DNA from 2 places in the Mesorhizobium sp. RCAM 05099 genome. Region 1 is predicted to be linked to the other one. Evidence: riboswitches for the same ligand, from Rfam matches in the RefSeq annotation. Region 1 holds a riboswitch; the other holds the start of a gene.
What was found. A riboswitch is a leader RNA that binds a small molecule or an ion and turns the genes downstream of it on or off. The one in region 1 is predicted to bind S-adenosylmethionine.
Positions count from the first base shown of each region.

Region 2: linked by a shared signal. The riboswitch ahead of AC56QQ_RS33210 (O-succinylhomoserine sulfhydrylase) and the one ahead of metX (homoserine O-acetyltransferase MetX) in region 1 are both predicted to bind S-adenosylmethionine.

Region 1 covers NZ_CM185035.1:1,323,716-1,327,638, forward strand. The annotation lists gene metX (homoserine O-acetyltransferase MetX) at 1-983, opposite strand, end outside; SAM riboswitch at 1,104-1,181, opposite strand; gene hisC (histidinol-phosphate transaminase) at 1,316-2,425, shown strand; gene AC56QQ_RS06545 (prephenate/arogenate dehydrogenase family protein) at 2,432-3,367, shown strand; gene AC56QQ_RS06550 (sugar kinase) at 3,539-3,923, opposite strand, start outside.
Region 2 covers NZ_CM185035.1:6,696,449-6,700,371, forward strand. The annotation lists gene AC56QQ_RS33200 (ABC transporter substrate-binding protein) at 1-562, opposite strand, end outside; gene AC56QQ_RS33205 (2'-deoxycytidine 5'-triphosphate deaminase) at 662-1,756, opposite strand; SAM riboswitch at 1,895-1,972, shown strand; gene AC56QQ_RS33210 (O-succinylhomoserine sulfhydrylase) at 2,030-3,217, shown strand; gene AC56QQ_RS33215 (ceramide glucosyltransferase) at 3,227-3,923, opposite strand, start outside.

The DNA.
Region 1 (3,923 bases):
CAGTCCGAGGTGAAGGACACCAGGCAGAAGCGGGTTTTCGTGCCGGCGAAAGCATCGGCCAATCGACCGCCATGGTCGGCAGCGAGGTCGAAATAGTCCATCGACCGAGTCATGTAGAGATAGGAATTGGCGTCGAAGCGGTCGACGAAGGTCATGCCCTGGTGGCGCAGATAGCTCTCGATCTGGAAGTCGGCATCGAAGCCGAAGGTGAGCGCTTCGCGATCCTGCAGGTTGCGGCCGAATTTTCGGTGCAGGGCGGCTTCCGACAGATAGGTGATATGGGCGGCCATGCGCGCCACCGCCAGCCCCTTTTCCGGGCGTTTGCCGTAGTCGAAATATTTGCCGCCATGCCAATCCGGATCGGCCATCACGGCTTGCCGGCCAACCTCATGGAAGGCGATGTTCTGCGAGGAATGGCGGGCGCCGGTGGCGATCGGCAGTGCCGAGAAGACGCGCTCCGGATAGCTCGACGCCCATTGCAGCACCTGCATGCCGCCCATCGAGCCGCCGAGCACGCAAAACAGCTTTTCGATGCCGAAATGGTCGATCAGCATCTGCTGCGCGCGCACCATGTCGCGGATGGTGATGATCGGCAGGTCGAGCCCATAGGGCTTGCCGGTGGCGGGATTGGTCGAGGCTGGGCCGGTGGAGCCCAGGCAGCCGCCGATGACGTTCGAGCAGATGACGAAGAAGCGGTTGGTGTCGATGATCTTGCCCGGGCCGATCAGCACTTCCCACCAGCCCGGCTTGCCGGTCACCGGATTGGTGTTGGCGACGTGCTGGTCGCCGGTCAGCGCGTGGCAGACGAGGATGGCATTGGAACGCGCGTCATTGAGCGTGCCATAGGTCTGGTAGGCGATCTGGAACGGCGACAGCAGCGTGCCGGCGTCGAGCTTGAGCGGCTTGTCAGGTCCAAAACGCAACACAGGGCTCGACGGTTGGTCGGCCTCGTTGTTGGTCTTTCCAGCGCGCAGAGCGGCCATCACATCTCTCTACCATTCCGCATCATGCTTTTCGAAAAATCGCTGCCGATTTTCGGGCCGATGCGCTCATCCGCCCGGTCGCGGACAATAAAAAACCGGCAATGCCTTCGCAAAGCCGGTTACGTCACGCAAACGGCCCTTTAGCGAATTGTTTAACGTGGCTGCAAGCCGACCGGCCAAATCACCACGGAACTGTCGCTGCCCTTCTAGAACTCGCCCGCCTTGCCGTCAATGCCGGCCACTGGCATCACCGCCACCTCTCGACATTGCCGGTCGTGGCTTGTATTTCCGCTGCGGCTCCTGCCGGGAGCCTTCTCGATGGATATCTCGAAATGAAGCAGACACCGGATCAGGCACGTCCAACCCCGCGCGTGGGCATCATGGACATCGACGCCTATGTGCCGGGCAAGAGCACGGCGCCGGCCGGCGTCGCCAAGGTCTACAAGCTGTCGTCGAACGAGAATCCGCTTGGGCCCTCGCCGAAGGCGATCGAAGCCGCGCGGGAGATTGCCGGAAAGCTCGACATCTATCCCGACGGCACCGCCGGGCGGCTGCGCGAAGCGATCGCCGAGGTGCATGGCCTCAACGCACAGAACATCATCTGTTCCAACGGTTCCGACGAGATTCTGGGCCTGCTGGCGCAGACCTATCTGGCGCCCGGCGACGAGGCGATCTTCACCGAACACGCCTTCATGGTCTACAAGATCTATATCCAGTCGGCAGGTGCCGTCCCGGTGGCGGTCAAGGAGACCGATGAGCGCGCCGACATCGATGCCATCCTGGCCGCCGTCACGCCGCGCACGAAAATCGTGTTCCTCGCCAATCCCAACAATCCGACCGGCACCTATGTGCCGTTCCAGGAGGTGCGCCGCCTGCATGCCGGCCTGCCCAGGCATGTGCTGCTGGTGCTCGACGCGGCTTACGCCGAATATGTCCGCCGCAACGACTATGAAGCCGGCATCGAGCTGGTCGGCAGCGCCGAGAACGTCGTGATGACCCGCACCTTCTCCAAGATCGGTCTTGGCGGGGCGCGGATCGGCTGGATGTACGCGCCGATGCACATCGTCGACGCCATCAATCGTGTGCGTGGCCCCTTCAACGTCAATGCAACGGCGATCGAGGCCGGCATCGCGGCGATCCGCGACCGCGCCCATGTCGAGCGCAGCGTCGCGCATAACGAGACCTGGCTGGCCTGGGTCAGCGAACAGATGACGGGGCTTGGGTTGCGGGTGACGCCCAGCGTCGGCAATTTCGTCCTCATCCATTTTCCCGACGACCAGAAACACTCCGCAGCGGCGGCGGACGACTATCTCACCGCGCGCGGCTATATCTTGCGGCGCGTTTCCGGCTATGGCTTTCCCAACGCGCTGCGCATGACCATCGGCACCGAAGAGGCCAATCGCGGCGTTGTCGCCGCACTCACGACATTCCTGAAAAGCTAAAGCACCATGGCATCACCGATGTTTGAGAAGATCGCGCTGGTCGGCATCGGCCTGATCGGCTCGTCGCTGGCCCGCGTCATCCGCCGCGAGGGGCTGGCCAGTCACGTCGCCATCTCGACCCGCAGCGCGGCGACGCTGGCGCGGGCGCAAGAGCTTGGGCTAGGCGATTCCTACACCACCGACGCGAAAGAAGCGGTCCGCGATGCCGATCTGGTCATCGTCTCGGTGCCGGTCGGCTCATCCGGCGCGGTGGCCGAGGAAATTGCGCCGGCGCTGAAGCCGGGCGCGATCCTCACCGATGTCGGCTCGACCAAGGCATCGGTCATCGCGCAGATGCAGCCGCACGTGCCGGCCGGCGTGCATTTCATTCCCGGCCATCCGCTGGCGGGCACCGAGAAGTCGGGGCCGGATGCCGGTTTCGCCGACCTGTTCGACAATCGCTGGTGCATCTTCACGCCGCTGCCGGACACCGATCCGGATGCGCTGGAGAGGCTTTCCGAATTCTGGCGCCGCTGCGGCGCCAACATCGACACGATGGACCCCCAGCATCACGACATGACGCTGGCCATCGTCTCGCACCTGCCGCACATCATCGCCTACAACATCGTCGGCACCGCAGATGATTTGCAGTCGGTGACCAAGTCCGAAGTCATCAAATATTCGGCTTCCGGTTTCCGCGACTTCACCCGTCTCGCTGCCTCCGACCCGACCATGTGGCGCGACGTCTGCCTGCACAACAAGGACGCCATCCTCGAAATGCTGGCGCGGTTCTCCGAGGATCTGGCGTCGCTGCAACGGGCGATCCGCTGGGGCGACGGCGAAAAACTCTTCGATCTGTTCACCCGCACCCGGGCCGTGCGCCGCTCGATCATCGAGGCCGGCCAGGACATCGACGTACCCGACTTCGGCCGCCAGGCGATCGAGCACCCGGCCAAGAGCTAGGGTCTATTGAGATTCAGGTGAAGCCTGCCTGCAAACGGCGCTTTCCTGCGCTTCCGGTGCTCACGTACCCGACGCTCCGCTGCGGTTCTCGGAAATCGCCTCATTTGGTCGCTTCGCGCCCGTCTTCGACTCCGACTCGGCCTGACCTGAATCTCAACAGACCTTATGACGCTATGGTGGCGCAGGCCAGGTCGCCGCAACCATGGCCAGCGTCTCGGCCCTGTCCGGGGCGCCGAGCCTGCCACCGAAGCGCAGGCATTTGAGCGCGGCGGCGGCACTGGCAAAACGCAAGGCCTGCTCGACCGGCATGGCTTCCGCCAGTCCGACGGCAAAGGCACCGTGGAAGACATCGCCGGCGGCAAGCGTGTCGACCGCCTTGATCCTTGGCGCCCCCACATGACGGGTTGATCCCGCCGCGCGATCGAACCACCAGGTTCCCGCCGCGCCGCCGGTGACCGCGACAAAGGCGTCGGTGCGCCGGGCAAGTGTCTCGCAGGCCTGGAGCGGGTCGAGATCCCGATTGCACAGAATGCGCGCCGCCGGCTCCGAGGCCACG
Region 2 (3,923 bases), 1.6 Mb from region 1:
TGTCCGAGATCACGGCATCAAGCCGGCCATTGGTCAGGTCGGTGATCGCCTCTTCCTGGGTTGGATAGAGCTTCGCCTCCGCGCCCGCCTTGCCATAGGTATTCTGGGCATAGTCGGCCTGCGTGGTCGAAGCCTGGGCGCCGACCGTCTTGCCGGCAAGTGCCGCCGGTTCGGTCGAGGTGAGATCGCTGTCCTTCGGCGCCACCAAGGCGAGCGGCGTCGTATAGTATTTGTTGGTGAAGGAGACCTGTTTCTTGCGCTCCTCGGTGATGCTCATCGACGCGATGATGGCATCGAACTTCTTGGCCTGCAGGGCGGGAATGATGCCATCCCAGTCCTGGGTGACGATTTCGCACTCGACCTTCATCTGCGCACACAGCGCATTGGCGATGTCGATATCGAAACCGACAACCTTGCCGTCCGCGGTGATGGTGTTGAACGGCGGATAGGCGCCCTCGGTGCCGATTTTCAGTTTCTCCGCGGCCTGCGCCGACAGCGAGCCAACAGCTATCACCAGCATGGCAGCGCCCGCTGCCGATACGATCCATTTTGAAATCCGCATTTTCTTGGTTCCCCTTGAACGCCGGCATCCTGACGGCCAGAAGGCAGCCAAGCATGGTGGGCCAGCACAGGCAAGTATTTTGCCTGACGGCAATGTGGTTCAGCGCGCGGAGCGGAAGTGCTTGGACAGCTTCAGGCCCTGCGCCTGGTAGTTGGAGCCGAGGTCGGTGCCGTAGAGCGCCTGCGGCCGCTTCAGCATATGCTCATAGACCAGCCGGCCGACGATCTGGCCGTGATCGAGGATGAACGGCACTTCGTGGCTGCGCACTTCGAGCACCGCCCGGCTGCCGGTGCCGCCTGACGCCGAGTGGCCGAAACCCGGATCGAAGAAACCGGCATAGTGGACGCGGAACTCGCCGACCAGCGGATCGAACGGCGTCATCTCGGCGGCATAGAGCGGCGGCACATGCACCGCCTCCTGGCTGACGAGGATGTAGAACTCGTCGGGATCGAGCACCAGTTCGCCGGCGCCACTCTTGTGGATCGGCTCCCAGAAATCGACGACCTCCTGTGCGGCGCGCTTGTCGACGTCGACGAGACCGGTGTGATGCTTGCCGCGATAGCCGACCAAACCATTTTCATCGCCATTGAGGTCGATCGACAGTGCGATGCCGCCACCGGAAATATTCGGCGGCTCGGTGGCGACCAGCATCTCGGTGCGATGCAATTCATGCAGCTCGGCTTCCGACAACAGCGCATTGCCGGTGCGGAAGCGGATCTGCGACAGCCGCGAGCCGGTGCGCGCAACGATCGGGAAGGTGCGCGGGCTGACTTCCAGGTAGAGCGGCCCATGATAGCCGGCGGCAATCTTGTCGAACTCGTGGCCACGGTCGGTCATGACACGGGTGAAGATGTCGAGCCGCCCGGTCGAGCTCTTCGGATTGGCCGAAGCCGAAATCTCCGCCGGCAGCGCAAGGCTCTCGAGCAACGGTACGATGTAGACGCAGCCGGTTTCCAGCACCGCGCCGTCGGCAAGATCAATCTCGTGCAGCTTCAGCCGGTCGAGCTTTTCCGAAACCTTGTGGTTGGGACCTGGCAGGAAGGAGGCCCGCACCCGCCATGCCTTGTCGCCGAGCCTAAGATCAAGGCTGGCCGGCTGGATCTGGTCGGCATCGAGCGCGCGCGGCGACTTCAGCGCACCGGACTGGAACAGCGCCGAAATGTCCTGATCGGGAAGAATGCCTGTCTGCCGCAAGGCTCCACTCCTAGGCCAGACGTTTTTCTTGTCGCCGGTTCTTGCCGCAAAACCGTGGAACACTTTTGCGGAACCTGCTTGGTACAAACCTCTTAATCAAGCCGGCAATTGACGCAAGCGCGGCGCGGGTCTAAAGGGTCGTTATCCCGTGGTGATTTGGCCGGTCGGCTTGCAGCCACGTTAAACAAGTCGCTAAAGGACCGTCGGGCCGCAAGGCCGTATGGACCGGTTGCGACTTTCGCGGCCGGTTTTTTTGTGTCTGGAACAAGAGCGATGAGCACCAAGAAGCGCAACTGGAAACCTCAGACAGCCCTCGTACACGCCGGAACCCTGCGTTCTCAATTCGGCGAGACCTCCGAGGCGATGTACCTCACCCAGGGTTATGTCTATGAGACGGCGCAGGCCGCCGAAGCCCGTTTCAAAGGCGAGGAGCCGGGCTTCATCTATTCGCGCTACGCCAATCCGACGGTCGACATGTTCGAAAAGCGCATGTGCGCGCTGGAAGGCGCCGAGGATGCGCGCGCCACAGCGTCGGGCATGGCGGCGGTGACTGCCGCCCTTCTGTGCAGCGCCAAGGCCGGCGACCATATCGTGGCGGCTCGCGCGCTGTTCGGCTCCTGCCGCTGGGTGGTCGAGACCCTGGCGCCTCGGTACGGCATCGAGGCAACGCTGGTCGACGGCACCGACATCGCCAACTGGGAAAAAGCGATCAGGCCGAACACCAGGCTGTTCTTCCTGGAAAGCCCGACCAACCCGACGCTGGAAGTGGTCGACATCGCCGCGGTTGCCTCACTCGCCAATTCGATCGGCGCGCGGCTCGTCGTCGACAACGTCTTTGCCACCCCGCTACAGCAGAAACCGTTGCAGCTTGGCGCACATATCGTCGTCTATTCGGCGACCAAGCACATTGACGGCCAAGGACGATGCCTTGGCGGCGTCATCCTGTCGGACAAGAAGTGGATTGACGAGAACCTGCACGACTATTTCCGCCACACCGGCCCCAGCCTGTCGCCCTTCAACGCCTGGACGTTGCTGAAGGGCCTGGAGACACTGCCGCTGCGCGTACGCCAGCAAACGGAAAGCGCCGGCAAGATCGCCGACTTCCTCGCCGAGCGGCCGGAAATCGCCCGTGTCATCTATCCCGGCCGCGCCGACCACCCGCAGGCGGCGATCGTCAAGAAGCAGATGTCGGGCGGCTCGACGCTGATCTGCCTCGACGTCAAGGGCGGCAAGCAGGCGGCCTTCGCCTTGCAGAACGCGCTCGATATCGTGCTGATCTCCAACAATCTCGGCGACGCCAAGAGCCTGATCACCCATCCGGCGACCACGACGCACAAGAATTTGAGCGACGAAGCCCGCGCGGAACTCGGCATCGGGCCTGGCACGCTCAGGCTTTCGGTCGGCCTGGAGGATACCGACGATCTGCTAGAGGATATCGCGCAGGCGCTGAAGGCCAAGTAACAGAGGCCTTCAGGCGCTCGACGGCGTCTCTTCCAGTTCGGCCGCCTTGGTGCCAATCGTCATCGCGTTACCGCGCCAGTCGACGGCGCCGCCGAGCCAGCCGCGTGCCCACATCACCGGCAGGATCATGTCGCGCACCACCATCGCCGCGATCATGCGGGGCGACAGATACCAGCCCTTGGCCGAGGCCAGGGCGCATTCCGGAAGATAGAAGGCTGCCAGCACGGCGATGCAGGTCAGCGGCAGGCTGAATCCGGTGCTTGCCGCCGCAACCAGCGCGAGCACCAGCGGCACCGCCGCGCCAGTCAGGATCTCGGGCGCGAAGAACAGCGGGAAGGTGACACGGCGCAGGCGCGCCCAACGGGCCTGGCGCGACCAGATTTCGCCGAGCGTGCGCCGGCCGAGCGGCTGCTCGAAGGGCGAGGCGACGAGATTGACGCGCAGGCCGAGGCCGTTCACCAGCTTGGTCGCGGCAGCGTCCTCGGCGATCTCAGCGGCCAGGGCGCGGATGCCGCCACTGGCGTCGAGCATCGGCTTGTTCCACAACATGCTCTTGCCCTGGGCAAAGCCAAGGCCCAGCGCCTCGCCGGCATATTGCCAGCGCGCCTGCAGCGTGTTGAGGAAGGCACATTCGACTTCGGCCCAGAAGCCGTCCGGCCGCGAGCCGATCGGCGTCGAGCAGACAAGGCCGGTGTCCGGCCGCCAG